One region of the Streptomyces sp. NPDC101234 genome, then DNA from elsewhere that is predicted to be linked to it. Evidence: riboswitches for the same ligand, from Rfam matches in the RefSeq annotation. Region 1 holds a riboswitch; each other region holds the start of a gene.

Region 1 (7,343 bases):
AGAGACCACAGCGCCGCTGCGGTGTGATGACCGGCGAAGGCGACACAGCACAGCGCGAGGGAGGCGCAGACCTCGGCGGGAGAGCCGGCGGCGAGGAGGCTCCGTACAGCCGCCTGCTCGGCCAGACGAAGGGCGGCGCCGAACCCCGCCTCGAGATCGGCCGGGACGGGGGGCCGGTCCTCCGCGGTCACGACGCATCCCATGTCCACCCAGAAGTCCACGGTCTGTCCCGGAGGCAAGGCCGCTGCCGCCTCCACGAGATGGGGCAGGGCCGCATAGGTCCCGTTGAAGACGGTTCCGTCATCCATGAGTCCGCCGCTCAGGTGCTTCCAGGTCTGCCTCCAGGCATCGCCGCCGCGTCGGGGTCACCGTGCCGGGCCGACTCCCGGACGACTGCGACCAGTGCCTCGCCTTGTGCCCAGCGGTCGGTGATCGCGTGGGCGAGGGCCTCGGCCGCGTCCGTGTCGCCGCGCCGGGCCAGCTCCCGGACCACCTCGATCAGTGCCCTGGCCCGTGCCCGGCGGTCGGTGATCGTGTGAGCGAGGGCCGCTGCCGCGTCCGTGTCGCCGTGGCGGGCCAGCTCCCCCACGATCTCCGCCTGCCGCCCCACGCGCAGATCGGGGTCGATCCGGTCGGCGAGGGCCATGGCCCGCCCGGCCTGCCCTCGCCGGGCCAGCAGGAGTGTCACGGCCCTCAGCGGCATGTCGTGATCACGGCCGGCGCCGTTCCCGAGCAGCGCCTCGGCCCGGTCGGCCAGGGCCAGGGACACGTCATCGCCGGCGGTTTCCGGGACGGCGTCCAGCACATACGCCATCTCCCCGGCGCCGAGGAAGGATCCGGGTGCCGGCGGGCGGGCGTCGAACCCGGCGACGTCTCCTTCGAGGGCCACGTCATGGTCGGAGGCGTCGGCGAGTGCCCACCCGCACAGCCTGTCCCCGGCGCCGGCGAGGGGTCTGGACGGAGGGCGCAGCAGAGCGTCGAGCCGGTCGAGGTCTCCGCTCAGGGCCTCCCAGGCCAACACCGCCGCCAGGGGCCGGGACCACGCAGCCCGGTCGTGGGATCGGGCGAAGTCCTCCACTACGCAATTCCCCACAGGAGACCCCTCGCGCACCGGGACACGGCCCGGACTCCGCGGACACCGGCACCGAGTGATCCCGGCGCACCTACCACCTATTGTCGGCCGTGCCTTCACCAGCCCTGCACCCCACCCGAGTTGGCGGAGGTGAGGGCTGGGGGAGCGGGCTGCGGGCAGGAACGACGAGAAAAGGCCGGCTCACCCGCGGACGTGCAGATGATCAGGCCGGTCGCACCACGCTGTGGATGATCGACTCGCCTCCGTAGTAGATCGACTCCTCCCGGACGTACGCGCCGGGCTTCGGAGCGTGGATCATCATGCCGTTGCCGATGTAGATGCCGACGTGGCTGATGTCGTCGTAGAAGAAGACCAGGTCGCCGGGCTGGGCGTCGGCGAGGGAGACGGTGGTGCCGGCGTTCACCTGGTCGTAGGTGGTGCGGGGCAGGGAGACGCCCGCGGCTTTCCAGGCGGCCTGGGAGAGGCCGGAGCAGTCGTAGGAGCCGGGGCCGGTCGCTCCCCAGACGTACGGCTTGCCGATCTGCGCGCGGGCGAAGGCGATCGCCTTGGCGGCCTTCGTGGCGTAGGCGGAGTCGGAGGAGGACGAGGAGGACGAGGAGCCGCTGGAGGACGACGTCGAAGACGAGGAGGACGAGCTGTCCTGCTTGGCTGCGGCCGCGGCCGCAGCCTGCTGCTTCGCGAGCTCCGCCGCCTTGCGCGCCGCCTCCTCCTGCTTCTGCTTCTCGATCTCCGCGAGCCGTGCCTTCTCCTGGGCCGTCAGCTGCGACAGCAGCTCCCGCGCGGAGGCCAGCTTCGTCTGGACGGTGGTCTTGGCGGTCTTGAGCTCGTCCTGCGTGTCGGTGAGCGTCTGGAGGCTCTTGGCGGCCTCCTGCCGCTTCTTCATGGTCGCCGACTGCTGTGTGACGTAGTCGTCGACCGCGCCCTTCTGACGCGAGGTCAGCCGGCTCATCAGCTGTGTCTCGTCGAAGTAGTCCTGCGGATTGTCCGCGAGCAGGAAGGTCTCCGTGTCGGGGGTCGTTGCCCCGGTCCGGTACTGGGCCGCGGCGAACGACCCCAGTTCCTCACGTGCCTTGTTCAACCGGTCGGTCCGCTGGGCGACGTCGTCGAGCAGGGTGTCGACCTGCCTGCGCTGCGTACCGGTCTTCTCCTTGGCCGCGTCGTACTTCTCGGTGGCCGACTCCGCCTGCCGGTAGAGGGCGTCGACCTTCTTCTCCACCTCCTCCAGGCTCGGCTTGCCGTCGTCGGAGGGTGTGGCGTTGGCCGTCTGGGAGAGCAGGGCCACGGAGGTGAGGGCGGCGGTGGCCAGGGCGGGGGTGCGTATGCCGGCTACGCGCGTTGCGGAGGGTCGGGACTTTCGGTGCGACGCCAACGGGGGCGACTCCTTCCATGTTCCGCCTACCGAGTTAGCTGTCGGGTTCGGGCGGGTGCTTCGGAAGGGTTGCCCTACGGTCCGTTCCCCGTGGGAAGTCGGGACCGATTCACCCCAAGGTCGGTGTGGGTCCCCGGCTCCGGCGGCGCGGCGGCGCACCGGACTCGGCGGAGGCCGTGCGGCCCGGCGACGTTCGCCGGTGGGTGTCGTACGGCCTGCCCGGCACGCTAGCCAACTCGTGTGGTCCGTGTGAAGGTTGATGTGCGATATGCCCGATACATTTTCGTGACCTGAGTGTTGAGTCTCATGCGATGCGGTTGTTTAGGTGGCGTATGTCACGACTTGTTCGGTTCGGGTGAGCGACTCACTCCTTCGGCGGTCGGGGGTCAGGGCGCCCGTGACCTGCGATCGCTGAATGTGATGGACCGAATCCGTCGGGTGGCCGGGGTGAGTTTTCGGGGTGGCGACCGGTTGTCGGTGGGGCGTCCTAGACTCGGAGAGCGATGAGCAGCCTCTTTGACGACAGCTTCCTGGCGAGCCTCCAGCCCCCGCGCGGCCAGGAGGAGGAACCCCCGCCGCCGCCCGAGGACGAGCACGTACCGGAGCCGATTCCGGACGATCTGTTCGGCGGGCGGTTCGACGTGCCCCCGGACCGGGACGCCTACTACCGCGACGGCGCCGCCCGCCCCGCCCTGGACCCGGCCGCGCTCCTGGAGGGGCTGAACGAGAACCAGCGCGCGGCGGTCGTGCACGCCGGCTCCCCGCTGCTCATCGTGGCCGGTGCCGGCTCCGGCAAGACGCGTGTGCTCACCCACCGCATCGCCCACCTGCTCGGCGAGCGCCATGTCCACCCGGGCCAGATCCTCGCGATCACCTTCACCAACAAGGCCGCGGGCGAGATGAAGGAACGCGTCGAGCAGCTCGTCGGCCCGCGCGCGAACGCGATGTGGGTGATGACCTTCCACAGCGCGTGCGTGCGGATCCTGCGCAGGGAGAGCAAGAAGCTCGGCTTCACCTCCTCCTTCTCGATCTACGACGCGGCCGACTCCAAGCGGCTGATGGCCCTGGTCTGCCGTGACCTGGACCTCGACCCCAAGCGCTTCCCGCCGAAGTCGTTCAGCGCCCAGGTCAGCAACCTGAAGAACGAGCTGGTCGACGAGGAGGACTTCGCCGCGCGCGCGAGCGACGGCTTCGAGAAGACCCTCGCCCAGGCCTACGCCCTCTACCAGTCGCGGCTGCGCGAGGCGAACGCCCTCGACTTCGACGACCTGATCATGACCACGGTCAACCTGCTGCGCGCCTTCCCGGACGTCGCCGAGCACTACCGCCGCCGCTTCCGGCACGTCCTGGTCGACGAGTACCAGGACACCAACCACGCCCAGTACGCGCTGGTGCGCGAGCTCGTCGGCACCTCCGGGCACCCCACCGACGTACCGCCCGCCGAGCACGACCTCCCGCCCGCCGAGCTGTGCGTGGTGGGCGACGCCGACCAGTCGATCTACGCCTTCCGGGGCGCGACGATCCGCAACATCCTCCAGTTCGAGGAGGACTACCCGAACGCGACGACGATCCTCCTGGAGCAGAACTACCGCTCCACGCAGACGATCCTCTCCGCCGCCAACGCGGTCATCGAGCGCAACGAGTCCCGCCGCCCCAAGAACCTGTGGACCAACGCGGGCGCGGGCGCCCGGATCACCGGCTATGTCGCCGACACCGAACACGACGAGGCCCAGTTCGTCGCCGACGAGATAGACCGTCTGACGGACGCGGGTGACGCGAAGGCGGGCGATGTCGCCGTCTTCTACCGGACCAACGCCCAGTCCCGTGTCTTCGAGGAGATCTTCATCCGCGTCGGCCTGCCCTACAAGGTCGTCGGCGGTGTCCGCTTCTACGAGCGCAAGGAGGTCCGGGACGTCCTGGCCTACCTCCGGGTCCTCGCCAACCCGGAGGACTCCGTCCCGCTGCGCCGCATCCTCAACGTCCCCAAGCGCGGTATCGGCGACCGCGCGGAGGCGATGATCGACGCCCTCTCCCAGCGCGAGAAGATCAGCTTCCCGCAGGCGCTCAAGCGCGTCGACGAGGCGTACGGCATGGCCGCGCGGTCGACGAACGCGGTCAAGCGGTTCAACACGCTGATGGACGATCTCCGTACGATCGTGGAGTCGGGCGCCGGACCGGCCACCGTCCTCGAAGCGATCCTCGAACGCACCGGCTACCTCGCCGAGTTGCAGGCCTCCACCGATCCCCAGGACGAGACCCGGATCGAGAACCTCCAGGAACTCGCCGCCGTGGCCCTGGAGTTCGAGCAGGAGCGCAGCGAGGGTGAACAGCCCGGCGGGCTCGCCGACTTCCTGGAGCGGGTGGCCCTGGTCGCCGACTCCGACCAGATCCCCGACGACGACGAGAACGGCGACGGCGTCATCACCCTGATGACCCTGCACACCGCCAAGGGCCTCGAGTTCCCGGTGGTCTTCCTGACGGGCATGGAGGACGGCGTCTTCCCGCACATGCGCGCCCTCGGCCAGACCAAGGAGCTGGAGGAGGAGCGGCGCCTCGCGTACGTCGGCATCACACGCGCGCGGGAGCGGCTGTACCTCACGCGGTCGACGATGCGCAGCGCCTGGGGCCAGCCGTCGTACAACCCGCCCTCGCGCTTCCTGGAGGAGATCCCGGGCTCGTATCTGGAGTGGAAGCGGACCGGGGCGACGGCGCCGGTGTCCTCCGGGCCCGCTTCGGGCGTGGCGGCCTCGCTCTCCTCGACCCGCTCGCGTTCCTCGGCGTCGGGCGCGTCCGGTTTCGCCACCCGGCGGACCTCGGAGAAGCCGGTGGTCTCGCTGGCCGTCGGCGACCGTGTCACCCACGACCAGTTCGGCCTGGGCACGGTCGTCGGGGTGAAGGGCACGGGCGGGAACGAGGAGGCGACGATCGACTTCGGGGACGGCAAGCCGAAGCGACTGCTGCTGCGGTACGCGCCGGTGGAGAAGCTGTAGAAGACGGATGAGCCCCCGCCGCCGGCGGGGGCTCACTCGGAGGATGAACTCAGAGGATCAGGTGGGATCCAGTCCGTGGCTCCGCAGCCACGGCAGCGGGTCTATCGCGGCGCCACCCGCCGGCCGGACCTCGAAGTGCAGGTGCGGGCCGGTCGAGTTGCCGGAGTTCCCGGAGTACGCGATCGGCTCGCCGGCCTTCACGGTCGTACCGGCGGCGACACGGTACGACGAGAGGTGGCAGTACCAGGTCTCCGTGCCGTCCTTCGCCGTCACGATCATCATGTTGCCGTAGGCGCTGTTCCACTTCGTGGAGACGACGCCGTCGGTCGCGGCCATCACCGTCGTGCCGTAGGAGACCGGGAAGTCGATGCCCGTGTGGACGGACATCCAGTTCACTCCGGCCTGGCCGAAGTAGGCGCTGAGGCCCTTCTGCGTGACCGGAAGCACGTACTTGGGACGCAGCCGCTCCTTGCGGGCCGCCTCCGCCGCCGCCTTCTTCTTCTCGGACTCCTGCTGGGCCTTGAGGTCGATGCGCTCCTGGGTCCGGCTGGCCCGGTCGGCGAAGTCGTCGGCGCCCGCCGAGAGCGTCCTGAGCTGGGCGTCCAGCTTGCTGTTGGCGGCGGACGGTTTCACCGACTGCGCGTCGGAGGCCGAGGCCGTCGTGTCCTTGTCGTCGCCGGTGAGATTGCCGACGGAAGCGGCGGCGATCCCGGCGACGCCCATCACGCACGCGGAGGGCACGGCGATGGTCAGCAGCGCGGACCTCTTGGGGGGCGTACGACGGCGGGAACGCGCTCCGGCGCGGGAGCCGGCGCGTGTCGCCGAGGCCGGGGCGGCCGGGGCGACCTCTTCCTGGTCCTCCAGCAGTGGCGTTACTTCAGGTAGCTCACCGCTCGCGGTCGACTCCCCGTCGTCCGGGGATTCCTCCGCGAACTCCTCGTAGGGGAGCTGCTCGAAGGTCTGGGTCGCCAAAGGGTCGAAGGAGCCGTCGGACGGAGTCGCGTGCTCGGGCTCGGGGTCCTGCGCCGGGGTGCCGTCGGAGTTCCACTGCGTGGCGTCGTACGCGCCGGTGTCGAAGGCCTGGGTGCCCCACTCCCAGTGCTGGGTCGCGCCGGTCATGGCCGACTGGTCGGGCTGGTGCCAGGCGTTCGCGTCCCTCCCCCAGAGGGGGGACCCCCACTCGCTGCCGGCGTCGACGGCCGTCCCCTGGGCCGGGATGGTCCAGGCGGTGCTGTCGTAGGCACCGGAGTCGTAGGCGGCGTGGTGCTGGGCCGCGTACGCGTCGTAGGTGAGGGTCTGGTCGCCGGCCGTCTGCCACTGCGTGGCGTCGTACCCGCCGGTGGCCTGGCCCTCGCCCTGGAGGTTGCCGAAGAGTGGGTCGCTGTGGAACGAGGAGCCGGTGACGGTGGCGTCGCCGTACGTGGTGAGGTCGCCGTACTGGGCTTCCTGGGTGCCGTACGACGCATAGTGCGCCTGGCCGGCGTCGGAAGCCGGAGCCGGGGTGGTCATGGTCCCCGACGGGTGACGGTCGTTCACCAACTTCTCTTTCGCCTCGACAACAGGGGCTGGCAGAGCAGTGCGGCGACTGTACCCGGCGGTATACGGGCGCGACAATCTTCAACAGGTTTCGCGGTTTCGGGAAACGGGCATTCGCCCGTCTTTCGGGGGACGACGGGCGCGGGTTTGGCCTTGTGTTCGATGAGCGTTCGAGTCGGGCCGCGGTCCGGCGGCGCTGATTCGGTTGCGCCGGGCGCTCGTTGTCCGTCCGAACCGACCCGAATGCTCCCGCTGTCCGGATTGCCCTCACGCCACTGTCAGACCGCCCGCCATCCGCTCCTCCGGGTGCGCCTCGTCCAGTGCCTGCCGTATCCCGGTCGCTATCGCCGGATGG
Region 2 (7,343 bases), on a different contig from region 1:
AGCCTCTGTACGTCCTGTACATTTTTTACAGAGAGTCCGGCCGCCGAGACGCCTCGGCCGCGAGGAGGGGTATGCCATGACCCGACCGTCCGCCCGCTATGTGCTGCCAGAGTTCACGGAACGCACCAGCTCCGGACAGCGCACCCTGGATCCGTACTCGAAGCTGCTGGAGGGGCGGATCGTCTTCCTCGGCGCACCCGTCGACGAGATCTCGGCCAACGACGTGATGGCGCAGCTGATGTATCTGGAGCACGCCGCCCCGGAGCAGGACATCGCGCTGTACATCAACTCTCCGGGCGGGTCGTTCAGCGCGATGGCCGCGATCTACGACACGGTCCAGTACGTCAGCTGTGACGTGGAGACGATCTGCCTGGGGCAGGCCGGGGCCTCGGCCGCGGTGCTGCTCGCGGCCGGCGCACCGGGCAAGCGGTCCGTGCTGCCGGGCGCACGCATCGTGCTCCAGCAGCCGTCGCTGCCGGAACCGGTGCAGGGCCAGCCGAGCGATCTGGCCATCCAGGCGGCGGAGTTGGACCGGGTCCGGGCGCTGCTCGAAAGCATGCTCGTCAAGCACACCGGGCGCACACCGGAGCAGGTCCACCAGGATCTGGACCGGGACCTGGTCCTGGACGCGCAAGCGGCGCTGGCGTACGGGCTGGTGGACCGGATCGTACCCAGCCGCAGGACCTCGCTCGGTCTGCCGGACGCGGGGTGAGGCGCCGATGCTGCCACCGGAGCTTCCCCCGCTGCCCGCACTGACCCGGGCCGAGGGCGAGTTGATCGACCGTTACCTGGACGTGGTCGACCTGCTGGGCCGTATCAACCCGGCGCAGAACGAGGACACCTATCGAGGGCTGCGCGCCGCGCAGGCGCTGGTGCGCGCGGCGTCCGAGCTGCGCGACGCGCTCGCCCTGATGCATCGGCGGGGCGAGACGGAGCTTCACGGGGACACGCTGGCACGGGCGTTGCGCGTGCTCGACGGTGAGCGCCGGACCGCTCGCGTCGTACTCCCGCCCGACTGCGTACGGTGATGCCCGCAAGAATCGGGGGCGGCGCGTCGAAGCCACGCCCGGGCCGGAGTTGAAACGACCCAAAGGGGTTACTGCCGTTCGGCGGAGTGTGGCGTGGTTTTACCTGACCGAAGAGGTCGCTCAGGACGCCCGTTCGGAGACACCCGCATGACGCTCCGGTGCAGGTCCGGGGCTACGCAGGGGAGTTGACGGAGAATCGAACAAAGGGTTGTCCACCCGAACGGGTGGGTGGTGAGTAACCCCACAAATCCCCGATTCCGTTGGGATTTTCGGACACGAGTGAGTGAAGATCCCTGTCTGACGACAAGCCCCCGCCACAGCGGCGGGGCGGTCCGGGCGGACGCCGAGTCCTGCCGCCGCCCGGATTGACCCGTCGACAGAAGTGCATCGGCAGGAGTGGAGGACCCAAGCACTACGGGTCGCCGGAACGGTCACGCCATGACCGGGCCGAGCTGCCCTTGGGGTGAAGCCGTGGCGACACGGCCGGGCAACTTCGCCAGCCCGAATCCGACAGGTCATCCTTCACAGGCGGCTGACGAAGGGTTGCGCATGACTGCGCTCAATCGTGTTCCGTCGCTCATGGCCCGGGCCGGTACGGCCTCGGCGCTGACCATCGCCGCCGTCGGCGGCTCGATCGTGATCCCCGGCGTCGCCTCCGACGCCTCGGCCGCGACGATGGGGACGAAGGCACTGCAGGTCGCTGCCTCGAAGAAGGGCGCGCCCTACAGGTGGGGCGCCACCGGACCCAACCGGTTCGACTGCTCCGGGCTCACGCTGTACTCGTTCAAGAAGGCGGGCAAGACCCTGCCGCGTACGGCGGCCCAGCAGTACAACAAGACCCGTCACATCTCGGCCGGCAACCGCAAGGCCGGGGACCTGGTCTTCTTCCACTCGGGTTCCAGCGTGTACCACGTCGGCATCTACGCCGGGAAGGGAAAGATCTGGCACGCCCCGAAGACCGGGGACGTGGTGAAGCTCCAGAAGATCTGGACCAAGAGCGTCTGGTACGGCCGGGTCAGCTGATCCGCTCGACGAGTCGGCCGGCAGGGGCTCAGGGCTACGGCTCCTGTTGGCCGGCGGTCGTGACGGGTTCGGCGGGGACCGTCCAGGGCAGTTCGATGAAGACGGTCTTGCCGCCCTCCCGGGTGGGGCGCACCCGGAGCTTGCCGCCGCACTCGGCGGTGAGCCAGCGGATGATGACCATGCCGCGTCCGTTGTCCTGCTGGACCGCGGCGGGGAGTCTCTTGGGGAAGCGCGGATGACTGTCCGTGACGCCGATGCGCAGGTGTTCGTCACGGTCAAGGACGAGGTCCACCGTGAAGGTGGGTGACTGTCCGAAGGTGTGCTGTACGGCGTTGGTGGCGAGTTCCGAGACGATGAGGCGGATGGTGTCCGCGGTCTCCGTCTCCGGTGGCAGTCCCCATTCCTCCAGGGTGCCCAGCACATAGGAGCGGGCCGTGGAGACCGAGGCGGGATCGCTCGGCAGAGTGACGGATGCTTCCAGATGGTCTGCCATGGCGAGGTCGTCCCTTTCCTCGGGACCGGAGTCCGACACGGTGCGGATGGTTCGAGTACGGTCCCGGACTGGTGCTTCTTCGTCAGACTGCCATTACCGGGCCGGTCACGGGGAGCGATCCACCAAGATATGCATATATCTGTCGCTCGAAGCGGTGAACTCTGCTACCCCAGACCGTATTTGGGCGGCTCGGAAGGAGTAAGGAGTAGCCCATGCAGAACGGTCCCGCGGTACGCCGCCGGAAACTGGGCGCCGAACTGCGCATGCTGCGCACCGGCGCGGGTCTCACGAGCGGAGAGGCCGCCCGTCTGGTGGGCTGGCATCAGTCGAAGGTGAGCCGGATCGAGACCGGCGCCAGCGGTGTGAAACCGGCCGATGTGCGGTTACTGCTCGACGCGTACGGCGTGATCGAGGGACAACTTCGGGAGTTGCTGCTGGTGTTGGCGGGGTCGGAGGATACCGCGGGCCGGCATCACTGGTGGCACGCCTATCGTGGCGTACTGCCCCCGACCTACCGGGATTTCATCAGTCTGGAGTCACAGGCAAGCGCGATGCGCACGCTGGAGACCTCGGTCGTACCGGGACTGCTGCAGACGCCCGAGTACGCGCGTGCCGTGACCCGGGTGGCCGCCGAAGGGCTCGACGACGAGGCGTTGGACGCCCTGGTGGAAGTGCGTCTGGCCAGGCAGGACGTACTGCGCAACGAGCCGCCGCTGGAGCTGAGCGCGGTCCTCGACGAAGCCGTACTGCGCCGGGAGGTCGGCGGCCCGGGCGTGATGGCCCGGCAGCTGGAGCGGCTGGTGGAAGCGGCCCGACTGCCTCAAGTACGGCTCCAGGTGCTGCCGTTCGCGGCCGGAGCGCATGTGGGCATCACCGGGCCTTTCGTAATCTTCTCATTTCCGAGCACTTCTGATCTGGATGTGGTTGTTCTCGACCAGTTGACGAGTAGCCTCTATCTGGAACGGAAAGAAGACCTCCAGGCCTACGCGGAGGCCTTCAACACCCTTCAGATCCACGCCCTTTCGCCCGAGGACTCGTTGGATTACATCGCCGGGATAGGTGACGGCGCGTAAGGAGGCACCATGACTGCACTGCCTCGGAACGTACCTTCAAGTGCTGATCTGCACGGATCGCGGTGGCTGCGCAGCAGCTACAGCACCGGAGCGAACAACTGCGTGGAGACGGCACGGCCGCACTCCGGCCCACCGGCCGGACTGCTCGCCGTGCGCGACTCCAAGAACCCGGCCGGACCCGCGCTGCTCTTCTCCCCCGAGAGCTGGGCGGGTTTCGTGGCCACGCTCACCGCCTGATCAGCTGACGACCGACTCCGTATCCGCATATGGGCAAGGCCCGGCCGTGTCACGCCGACTCATGGTCGTGTCTCGCCGATCACACGTACAGCGCGTTCGATCTCGGCCCCGGAGAGGTCGGCACGGGCGGTCAGCCTGAGCCGTGAGATGCCGTCCGGCACGGAAGGCGGACGGAAACAGCCCACGGCCAGGCCTGCCGTCCGGCAGTCGGCCGCCCACTGCACGGCCTCCTCCGGGGACGGTGCCCGCACGGAGACCACCGCGGCGTCCGGTCGTACCGCTTCCAGACCCGCGGCGGTCAGCCGTGCGTGCAGGTCGGCGGCCACCTCGCGAGCCCGGGCCGCGCGCCCGGGCTCGCGTCGCAGCAGCCGCAGGGCGGCCAGCGCCGCTCCCGCCGCGGCGGGGGCGAGGCCGGTGTCGAAGATAAAGGTCCGGGCCGCGTTCACCAGATGGTCGATCACCCGGGCCGGGCCCAGGACCACACCGCCCTGGCTGCCCAGGGACTTGGACAGGGTCGCCGTGACGACCACGTCGTCGGAGCCGGCCAGCCCGGCCGCGTACGGCGCTCCCTGCCCGCCGTCCCCGAGGACCCCGAGCCCGTGGGCGTCGTCGACCACCAGTCCGGCGCCGTGCTCCCGGCACGCCTCGGCCAGTGCGGCCAGCGGTGCCGCGTCGCCGTCGACCGAGAACACCGTGTCGGAGACGACGACCGCCATCCCCTCGTGGGTGCCGAGCGCCTTGCGTACGGCGTCCGGGTCGGAGTGCGCCACGACCTGGGTGGCGCCCCGGGCCAGCCGGCAGCCGTCGATCAGGGAGGCGTGGTTCAGGGCGTCGGAGACGATCAGCGAGCCGTGCGGGCCGAGCGTGGTGACGGCCGCGAGGTTCGCCGCGTAGCCGGAGGAGAAGACCAGGGCCGCCTCGAACCCGCAGAATTCGGCCAGCTCGCGCTCCAGCTCGGTGTGGAGTTCCGTGGTGCCGGTGACCAGTCGGGAGCCGGTGGAGCCGCCGCCCCAGGTCCGGGCCGCCTCGGCCGCGCCCTCGGCGACCTCCGGGTGGTGGGCGAGGCCCAGGTAGTCGTTGCTCGCCAGGTCCAGGAGCGGCGAGTCGGCGGGACGGGGGCGCAGGGTCCGTACGAGTCCGGCGCGGCGGCGGAGATCCGCCTGTTCGTCGATCCAGCCGAACGCCATGACCCCTCCGATGATTTTGTAGGCAGTGGACAGACCCTAGCGGGACGACCAGTCACCCAGTGTGTGGCAATACCCACACGTCGAACTGACAGGGTTGTGCAAACTCTCCTTGGCCCGGAGCTGCCTCGTAGTACAGGATCGGCTCTCATGGACCTGCTGAACACGCTGGTGGACAAGGGGCTTCGGCGCGAGCTGCCGACCCGCGAGGAAGCGCTCGCCGTACTGGCGACCTCCGACGACGACGTGCTCGATGTGGTGGCCGCGGCCGGCAAGGTGCGCCGGCACTGGTTCGGCCGGCGCGTGAAACTCAACTACCTGGTCAACCTCAAGTCGGGCCTGTGTCCTGAGGACTGCTCCTACTGCTCGCAGCGGCTGGGCTCATCGACCGGGATCCTGAAGTACTCCTGGCTGAAACCCGACGAGGCCTCCAAGGCGGCCGCCGCGGGGCTCGCCGGGGGCGCCAAGCGGGTCTGCCTGGTGGCGTCCGGACGCGGTCCGACCGACCGGGACGTGGACCGGGTCGCCGGCACCATCAAGGCCATCAAGGAGCAGAACGAGGGCGTCGAGGTGTGCGCCTGCCTCGGTCTGCTCTCCGACGGCCAGGCGGAGCGGCTGCGCGAGGCGGGCGCGGACGCCTACAACCACAACCTCAACACGTCCGAGGGGACGTACGGGGAGATCACGACCACCCACACGTACGCCGACCGGGTGGACACGGTCAACAAGGCGCACGCGGCCGGTCTGTCCGCCTGTTCCGGTCTGATCGCCGGTATGGGCGAGACGGACGAGGACCTGGTCGACGTGGTCTTCTCACTGCGCGAGCTGGACCCGGACTCCGTTCCGGTGAACTTCCTGATCCCGGTCGAGGGCACCCCGCTGGCCAAGGAGTGGAACCTCACCCCGCAGCGCTGTCTGCGCATCCTCGCGATGGTGCGGTTCGTCTGCCCCGACGTGGAGGTGCGGATCGCGGGCGGCCGCGAGGTACATCTGCGCACCATGCAACCCCTCGCGCTGAACCTGGCCAACTCGATCTTCCTGGGCGACTACCTGACCACCGAGGGCCAGGCCGGCCAGGCCGACCTGGAGATGATCGCGGACGCCGGGTTCGTGGTGGAGGGGGCCGACGAGGTGACGCTGCCGGAGCACCGGGCCGAGGCCGCGGGTTCCGTCTGCGGCTCACACGCGGACGCAGGATGCGGATCGCACGCCGAGGCCGGATGCGGGTCGGGCTGCGGTTCCCACGAGGGTGTCGCCGCCACCGCGACCGCGACCGCGACCGTCAACGAACCGCGTACCGACCTGGTCGCCGTCCGCCGTCGCGGGGCCGGAACGGATCTCGCGCCCAATGCCTGACCTGAGCGTCCCCGAGCTGCTGGTCCTCGACCGGCGGCACGTCTGGCATCCGTACGGTCCGATGCCGGGCCGGGCCGAACCGCTCGTCGTGGAGTCGGCGAGCGGGGTCCGGCTGCGGCTCGCGGACGGCTCGGGCGAGCTTGTCGACGGCATGTCGTCCTGGTGGTCGGCGATCCACGGCTACAACCACCCGGTGCTGAACGAGGCCGCGAGCGCACAGCTCGGCCGAATGAGCCATGTGATGTTCGGCGGGCTCACCCACGAGCCCGCCGTCCGGCTGGCGAAGCTCCTTGTCGACATCACGCCGGCCGGCCTCGAACACGTCTTCCTCGCCGACTCCGGCTCGGTGTCGGTCGAGGTCGCCGTGAAGATGTGCCTGCAGTACTGGCGCTCGCTCGGCCGCCCCGCCAAGCAGCGCCTGCTGACCTGGCGGGGCGGCTACCACGGCGACACCTGGCAGCCGATGTCGGTGTGCGACCCCGACGGCGGGATGCACGACCTGTGGTCCGGGGTGCTGCCGCGCCAGGTCTTCGCGGACGCGCCGCCGACGGAGTACGAGGAGTCGTACGCGGACCAGCTGCGCTCCGTGATCGAGCGGAACGCGCGCGAACTGGCCGCGGTGATCGTGGAGCCGGTGGTGCAGGGCGCGGGCGGGATGCGGTTCCACTCCCCCGCGTATCTGCGGGTGCTGCGCGAGGCCTGCGACGCACATGACGTGCTGCTGGTGTTCGACGAGATCGCGACCGGCTTCGGGCGCACGGGCGCGCTGTTCGCGGCGGACCACGCGGCCGTCACGCCGGACGTGATGTGCGTGGGCAAGGCGCTGACCGGCGGCTATCTGACCATGGCGGCGACGCTGTGCACGCCTCGGGTGGCCGAGGGGATCTCACGGGGCGAGGTGCCGGTGCTGGCCCACGGGCCGACGTTCATGGGCAATCCGCTCGCCGCG
Region 3 (7,343 bases), on a different contig from region 1:
CTGCTTGGCCGTACCGGGGGCGATCACGATGTAGCCGGTCTCCCCCGGCATCACATAGTGCAGCCGCTGCCGGATCTGCTGCTCGGCGTAGGAGTCGTCCTGCCACCGCGCCTTGAGGTCCCGCAGCTGCTCGACCCGCTGCTGCGCCTGCTGCTGCCTGCGTTCCAGGTCGGAGATCTCGGCGCGCTGCGAGACGTACTGCCGCATCGGATAGGCGAGCGCGACGATCATCGTGCACAGCACGATCGCGAGCAGCGCCGCGCGGCCGGTGAGCCGGGAGCGGCGGGCCTGACGCCTGGTCTGGGAGCGGTAGACCCGGGCCGCCGTCTGCTCACCGAGCAGCTTGAGCCTGGTCGCGGTGGAGAACCGGTCCCGGTCCTTCACGGCCATGTCCCCGCCTCCCTGGTCGCCCTGATACGTGCGTACGTCCCCGGACACGGTACGGGACCGGGTACGGGGACGTACGTACGACTGGCTAAGCCTTACCCTCTACCGGCCGCTGCGGGCCGCAGGGGTTCAGCCCTTGAAGCGCGGGAACGCGGAGCGGCCGGCGTACACCGCCGCGTCGTCGAGGATCTCCTCGATGCGCAGCAGCTGGTTGTACTTGGCGACGCGCTCGGAGCGGGCCGGGGCGCCGGTCTTGATCTGGCCGCAGTTGGTGGCGACGGCGAGGTCGGCGATGGTGACGTCCTCGGTCTCGCCGGAGCGGTGCGACATCATGCACTTGAAGCCGTTGCGCTGGGCCAGCTCGACGGCGTCCAGGGTCTCGGTCAGCGAACCGATCTGGTTCACCTTGACCAGCAGGGCGTTGGCGGTGCCCTCCTCGATGCCGCGGGCCAGGCGCTCCGGGTTGGTGACGAACAGGTCGTCGCCGACGATCTGCACCTTGTCGCCGAGCTTGTCGGTGAGGACCTTCCAGCCGGCCCAGTCGTCCTCGAACAGCGGGTCCTCGATGGAGACCAGCGGGTACGCGGCGACGAGCTCCTCGTAGTACTCGGTCATCTCGGCGGCCGAGCGGGACTTGCCCTCGAACTCGTACTTGCCGTCCTTGTAGAACTCGGACGCGGCGACGTCGAGCGCGAGCGCGATCTGCTCGCCGGGGACGTAACCGGCCTGCTTGATCGCTTCGAGGATGAGGTCGAGCGCGGCGCGGTTGGACTCCAGGTTCGGGGCGAAGCCGCCCTCGTCGCCGAGGCCGGTGGACAGGCCCTTGGTCTTCAGCACCTTCTTGAGGGTGTGGTAGACCTCGGCACCCCAGCGCAGCGCCTCGGAGAAGGACTCCGCGCCGATCGGGGCGATCATGAACTCCTGGATGTCGACGTTGGAGTCCGCGTGCGAGCCGCCGTTGAGGATGTTCATCATCGGGACGGGCAGCAGGTGCGCGTTCGGGCCACCGAGGTAGCGGAACAGCGGCAGGTCGGAGGCCTCGGAGGCGGCGTGCGCGACGGCGAGGGAGACGCCGAGGATGGCGTTGGCGCCGAGCGAGCCCTTGTTGTCGGTGGCATCCAGGTCGAACATGGCCTGGTCGATCAGGCGCTGCTCGGTGGCGTCGTAGCCGACCAGCTCCGGGCCGATCTGCTCGATCACGGCGAGGACGGCCTTCTCGACGCCCTTGCCGAGGTAGCGGTTGGGGTCGCCGTCACGGAGCTCGATGGCCTCGAAGGCGCCGGTGGAGGCGCCGGACGGAACGGCGGCACGACCCGTGCTGCCGTCGTCGAGGCCGACCTCGACCTCGACCGTGGGGTTGCCTCGGGAGTCCAGGATTTCCCGGGCTACGACGACGTCGATGGACGGCACGAGCATCTCCTTCTTGGGATGTGACGCTGGTTGTGCGGGGCGCACGCGAGCCTTGTCGGCCCTTGCTCAGCCTTGCGACTAGAGCCTAACCGTCCCAGGGCCGTCAGCCGGTCGACCGACCGGCCCGTGGACACTCAGACGGTACTCATTGTTCACGCGCGGAACAAAGAGGGTCCCGATGAAGAACGGAAGAAGAGCGGGTCAAAAAAGAAACCCCGCTCCGGTGCGTACGGGGGAAAACGCACCGAAGCGGGGGCCCGTGGGGGACGGGGGTGACCCTCACATGGTCCCCACTATGGGGACCACGACTGTGTGGGGGCTGTGGTTCAGCTGGGTCTTACTTCAGGTGGAGCTGCTGACCCGGGTAGATGAAGTCGGCGTCGGCGACGATGTCCTTGTTCAGCTTGAACAGGGCCTGCCAGCCACCCTTGACGTGGTGCTTCTGGGCGATCGAGCTGAGGGTGTCACCCTTGACGACCTTGTACTCGCCGTTGCCCTTCTTGACCTTCTTGCCGGTCGGGGTGGTGACGGTCTTGGTCACGGCCGGACGCTCGGCGGACCGGGAGGCGGCCTGCGTGTCGGTCGTACGGCTGCTCGTGCTGCCGCTCGACGAGTTGGAGGAGCCGGCGCTGCTGCCCGTGTAGGCGGCGCCGGACAGGCCCGTGCCGCAGACCGGCCAGGCACCCTTGCCCTGCGCGGCGAGGACCTTCTCGGCGATCGTGATCTGCTGCGCCTTGGTGGCCTGGTTGGCCTGCGGGGCGTAGGCGGTGCCGCCGTACGCGGCCCAGGTGGAGGCGGAGAACTGCAGACCGCCGTAGTAGCCGTTGCCGGTGTTGATGGACCAGTTGCCGCCGGACTCGCACTTGGCGACGGTGTCCCACTCGGAGGCGGTGGCGGCGGAGGCGCTGCCGGCCGCCATCAGCGGGGCGGCGACGGCGACGCCGGTGACACCGGCGACGGCGATGGCGCGAACGGCCTTGGACGGACGACGGTGCTTGCCCTTGCCGGAAAACAGCATGGTGGATCCCCTCACCGACGCCTGCGAGGTGAGCTGTCGGGTTCGGGCCGGTTGAGTTGCCCGGCCGCACACCTGTGTGTCGGTGCGCGGCTCCACCCCTAGCCGGTTCCGGCGGCCTTTCGGCCGTGCGCCCATGAGGGCTCAACTGCCGGACCCGGCACTTACCTTGGGTCCCCCGCTCCTGCCTACGGCGCTTGACGCGTCGACTGTTCCCGGGCAGCCACTGGCAGGACTCGGCGTTGCGGCGGCCGGGGCTCGTGGTGACGAGCGGCCTCGACCGTAAGCGGGCGATCCGGTGAATTTCAAAGATGATCAGGGCTTCTGAGACTCATCCCACACTTTCACCAAACCGGACATCAGCTCCCAAGTCGGGCGCCAACTCCCGCTACTTTTCGTCCGATTCGCTGCCGAGTTTCAGGGTCTGACCGGGGGTGATGTCGTTCGGGTCGGTGCCGATGTCCGCCTTGTTCGCGGCGTAGAGAGCGCGCCATCCGCCGTCGAGGTCAAGGGAGTCGGCGATGGAGGCGAGGGTGTCGCCGTCCCGGACGGTATAGGTGCCGGCATCCCGGGAGGCGTGACGGCCGGAGGATGCGACCTTCTGACCGTTTTTCACGGTTTCGTCCGCCGAGCCGCCGCGGTGCTTGCCACTGCTACTACCGACGGCCCCTGTGTCGACCAGACTCCAAGACCCGCCGGCCTGCCAAGAATTGTCCGATTCGCTGCTGCTATCGGGAATTACGGGGCTCTCGCTCGCCTTCGAGGTATTTGTGTCTGAAGATTCAGACTTGTCCGTCTTGGCCGACTTGTCGGTGGCGTCCTTCTTGGAGTCACCACTCGCGCTGGAACTCGGAGCGGGGGTCGCCGTCCCGGCCCCGGAGTCCGTGGCGTCGGACGAGGAGCCGGAATCAGACGAAGAGGACGAGTCCGACAATCCGGAGGAAGAGTCGGAGGAGTCGGAGGAGTCAGAGGAACCGGACGAATCATTCGATCCGGTGAGTCCTGTGTCGACGTTCACCGAGGCGTCGTCCGACGAGAGCCCGGCGAGCAGGGCGCAGGTCCGCCAGGGCTTGGTGCCCTGCTCGGCGAGTATCTTCTCGGCGACCGCGATCTGCTGCGAACGGCTCGCCTGGTCGGGCGTGGCGGCGTAGTCCGTGCCGCCGTACTTGTCCCAGTCGTCCTGGGACATCTGCAGGCCGCCGTAGTAGCCGTTGCCGGTGTCCATGCTCCAGGAGCCGCCGCTCTCGCAGTTGGCCACCTTGTCCCATGTGGTGCCGTCGGCCGCGTGGGCGCTCGCGGCGCCGAGCAGCGGGATGGCGATGGCCGAGCCAGTCACTCCGGCCGCGACGAGGAGTGCCGGAGCCTGGCGGGGGCGACGGTGACGACCGTTCCCGGAGAGCATGCGGAAACCTTTCGAGCGACAGCGGTGACCAGCGCGACGGGTCCCGCAGGGGCGCCGCACTGATGGGTGAACGTATAGGCAGACGATCACTTGTCACAAGTTAATGCCGCGCAGATCACGTGAAGATCACAGACTTGAGTGCTGGTCACCTTTGGCTGGTAGAGGGCTTACCGACCGAGGGGCGTGAACTCCACGGGGAGTGTCCGCAGTCCGCGCATGATGAGCCCGCCGCGCCACCGCAACTCGGTCGGATCCGCCGCGAGTCGCAGATCCGGGAGCCGGGTGAGGAGGGTCGCGAGCGCGGTCTGGCCCTCCAGCCGGGCCAGCGGGGCGCCGAGGCAGTAGTGGATGCCGTGGCCGTATCCGAGGTGCTGGTTGTCCCGCCGGGAGAGGTCGAGGGTGTCCGGCTCGGCGAACCGCTCCGGGTCCCGGTCCGCCGCGGCGAGTACGACGAGGACGGGGTCGCCGGGCGCGATCCGCTGCCCGCCGACGACGAGCGGCTCGGTGGCGAACCGCCAGGTGGCCAGCTCCACCGGCCCGTCGTAGCGCAGGAGTTCCTCGACACCGGTCTCCAGCAGCCCGCGCTCCCCGGCGGCGAGCGAGTCCTGCAGCCGTGCGCGCTGCTCGGGGTGGGTGAGCAGGGCGTACAGCCCGTTCCCGATCAGGTTGACGGTCGTCTCGAACCCGGCGAACAGCAGGATGAAGGCCATGGCGGCGGCCTCGTTCTCGGTGAGGTGCTCACCGTGGTCCGAAGCCCGGATGAGCCCGGAGATCAGGTCCTCGCCAGGACCCGCCTCGGCCGGCAGCGCCTCCCGCTTCCGGTGGATCAGCTCGGCCAGATATCCCCGCATCTTCTTCACGGACCGCGCGACCCCGCCCCGCGGTCCCCCGCCGTGCCGGATCATCATCCCGGCCCAGTCCCGGAAGTCGTCCTGGTCCTCGCGCGGGACGCCGAGCAGGTCGCAGATGGCGTAGATGGGGAGCGGGAAGGCGAACTCGTGGATGAGGTCGGCGGACCCGCCGGCCGCGAACCCGTCGATGAGCCGGTCGGTCAGCTCCTGCACCCGCGGCGCGAACTCGGCCACCCGGCGCGGTGTGAACGCCTTGCTGACCAGCCGCCGCAGCCGGGTGTGGTCCGGCGGGTCGATGTTCAGCAGATGCGTCGTCAACTCGGCCTTGCGCTCCCCCGGAATCCCGGTCTTCCCCTTGGCGTGCGCGGGCTCGTCGTGATGCGCCGGGTTCTTGGAGAGCCGGGGGTCGGCGAGGGCCTGCTTGGCATCGGCGTACCGGGTGACCAGCCAGGCCTCCACCCCGCTGGGGAGCGTGGCCCGATGAACGGGGGCGTGCTCGCGGAGCCACGCGTAGGCGGGGTAGGGATCGGTGGCGAACTCCCAGGTGAAGAGGTCGGGGGCGACGAGGGCCTGGGGGGCTTGAGGGTGGGGCTGGTCGGTCACTCCTTGACCGTATAGGGCTTCCCCCCGAGCACCGACTCCGCAGTTTCCGTCTTCTCCACCGTTCCCGTCCTCACCGCCTCTCCTCTCCCTCGGTCTCCCTGATCGCATCCCGGTATGCCCGGGCAGCCACCCGAAGTGCCGCCTCCGGGTCCACGCCCTCCGCCTCGGCGCGGGCCGCCAGTGCCAGGAGCTCGTAGCCGATGCCCTCGCCGGCCGGCAGGGGGACGTCCAGGCCGGCGTTGTGGACTCTGGAGGCGAGCTTGGCGGCGAGGGCGAGGCCGGGCTGACCGAGCGGGACACCGTCGGTCACCGACTCCCGCCGCTTCTCTATCGCCTTGGTCCGCAGCCAGTGCTCCTTGACCTCCTCCGGCGTCGACGCGGTCTCGTCGCCGAAGACGTGCGGGTGGCGGTGGATGAGCTTGGCGACGATGCCTCCCGCCACGTCGTCGATCGAGAAGGGGGCCTCCGGGTCCTCCTCCGCGATGCGCGCGTGGAAGACGACCTGGAGCAGGACGTCTCCCAGTTCCTCCCGCAGCTCGTCACGGTCGCCCTGCTCGATCGCCTCGACCAGTTCGTACGCCTCCTCGATGGCGTACTTCGCCAGGCCCTCGTGGGTCTTCTGGGAGGACCAGACGCACTCCGCGCGGATGCGGTCCATGACCTGGACGAGGTCTAGGAGGCGGGCGCCGGGCAGGTCGTAGGAGGCGGGGAGCAGCTCCAGCTCGGGCATTGCGACGCGGCCGGAACCGGCGAGGCGGGCCAGTCCGTCCGTGAGCGCGGGCTCGCCCTCACCCGTCGCCACGACCACCACGGTCCGGCCGCCCGCGCAGGCGTCGACCAGCTCCTGGGCGGTGGGGGCGGCCTCGTCCACCGCGGTGCCGGCCTCCCGCAGATACGGCAGCTGCGGATGCGCGCCGTCCGAGCACAGCACCCGGTCCGCCGTGCGCAGCACCTGCCAGGCGGGCCAGGACAGCAGGCCGGGGGCGACCCGGTGGCTGGTGGTGAGCAGGACGATGCGGCCGGTCCCGGTGGCGTCGGCACGGGGAGTCGTAGGGGGTTGCGGGGTGGTGGGTTCGGGCCTGGTGGTGTTCACGCTCCGAACGTAACGCACCGCCGCCGCCGACCTCGCGGTTCATCCACAGGGCGGGGGCGATCAGCCGATCGTACGACTACTCGCGCGACCACTCATGAGTAGTCATGACCACTCACGACCACTCGCGACCAGTCATGACGACTCGATCCGCCCAGCCCCCCGCTCCCGCCTTCGGCCTCCCTACGCCGACACCTGTGTCCCGGCCGAGGTGACCTCCCGTACCCACGGCGTCTTGGCGTCCACACGGCTGCTCTTCTGGACGTCCCAGGCGCCGTAGCGCGGGTTGAGGTCGACGTGCAGTTCCTGGGACGCCTTGGCCAGGGCCTTCCAGAAGGCGGGCTGGGCGGTGTCGGTGCCGAGCACCTGGGCGAGCTTGGTGGCCTCCACCTGGAGGCGGAGGTTGTCGTCCAGGCGCTTGGGGGCGATGCCGTACTTCTGCAGCCAGGCGGCCTGCAGCCCCTTGGCTCCGCCGGCCTGCTGTTCGAGGCCGGAGCGCAGTTGCTCCACCTCCTTGCGGGTGACGCTGACGCCCGCGTCCTGGGCGGCCCGGTGCAGTACCTGGTCGAGGACCATGTTGTGCAG

Evidence for each region. A riboswitch is a leader RNA that binds a small molecule or an ion and turns the genes downstream of it on or off. The one in region 1 is predicted to bind cyclic di-AMP.
Region 2: linked by a shared signal. The riboswitch ahead of ACIRR9_RS46030 (C40 family peptidase) and the one ahead of ACIRR9_RS00580 (NlpC/P60 family protein) in region 1 are both predicted to bind cyclic di-AMP.
Region 3: linked by a shared signal. The riboswitch ahead of ACIRR9_RS13045 (transglycosylase family protein) and the one ahead of ACIRR9_RS00580 (NlpC/P60 family protein) in region 1 are both predicted to bind cyclic di-AMP.

The regions. Positions count from the first base shown of each region.
Region 1 is NZ_JBIWOA010000001.1:114,867-122,209, forward strand. Features, by position in the region: gene ACIRR9_RS00570 (WD40 repeat domain-containing protein) at 1-308, opposite strand, end outside; gene ACIRR9_RS00575 (hypothetical protein) at 320-1,078, opposite strand; gene ACIRR9_RS00580 (NlpC/P60 family protein) at 1,296-2,462, opposite strand; cyclic di-AMP (ydaO/yuaA leader) riboswitch at 2,471-2,642, opposite strand; gene pcrA (DNA helicase PcrA) at 2,966-5,452, shown strand; gene ACIRR9_RS00590 (M23 family metallopeptidase) at 5,510-6,988, opposite strand; gene ACIRR9_RS00595 (esterase/lipase family protein) at 7,256-7,343, opposite strand, start outside.
Region 2 is NZ_JBIWOA010000041.1:1,202-8,544, reverse strand. Features, by position in the region: gene ACIRR9_RS46040 (ATP-dependent Clp protease proteolytic subunit) at 77-712, shown strand; gene ACIRR9_RS46035 (hypothetical protein) at 720-1,028, shown strand; cyclic di-AMP (ydaO/yuaA leader) riboswitch at 1,390-1,574, shown strand; gene ACIRR9_RS46030 (C40 family peptidase) at 1,578-2,051, shown strand; gene ACIRR9_RS46025 (ATP-binding protein) at 2,086-2,544, opposite strand; gene ACIRR9_RS46020 (helix-turn-helix transcriptional regulator) at 2,757-3,617, shown strand; gene ACIRR9_RS46015 (DUF397 domain-containing protein) at 3,627-3,854, shown strand; gene ACIRR9_RS46010 (8-amino-7-oxononanoate synthase) at 3,914-5,041, opposite strand; gene bioB (biotin synthase BioB) at 5,189-6,394, shown strand; gene ACIRR9_RS46000 (adenosylmethionine--8-amino-7-oxononanoate transaminase) at 6,387-7,343, shown strand, end outside.
Region 3 is NZ_JBIWOA010000006.1:61,129-68,471, forward strand. Features, by position in the region: gene ACIRR9_RS13035 (septum formation initiator family protein) at 1-390, opposite strand, end outside; gene eno (phosphopyruvate hydratase) at 517-1,803, opposite strand; gene ACIRR9_RS13045 (transglycosylase family protein) at 2,135-2,815, opposite strand; cyclic di-AMP (ydaO/yuaA leader) riboswitch at 2,819-3,018, opposite strand; gene ACIRR9_RS13050 (transglycosylase family protein) at 3,201-4,214, opposite strand; gene ACIRR9_RS13055 (cytochrome P450) at 4,382-5,668, opposite strand; gene ACIRR9_RS13060 (nucleoside triphosphate pyrophosphohydrolase) at 5,739-6,761, opposite strand; gene ACIRR9_RS13065 (SurA N-terminal domain-containing protein) at 6,942-7,343, opposite strand, start outside.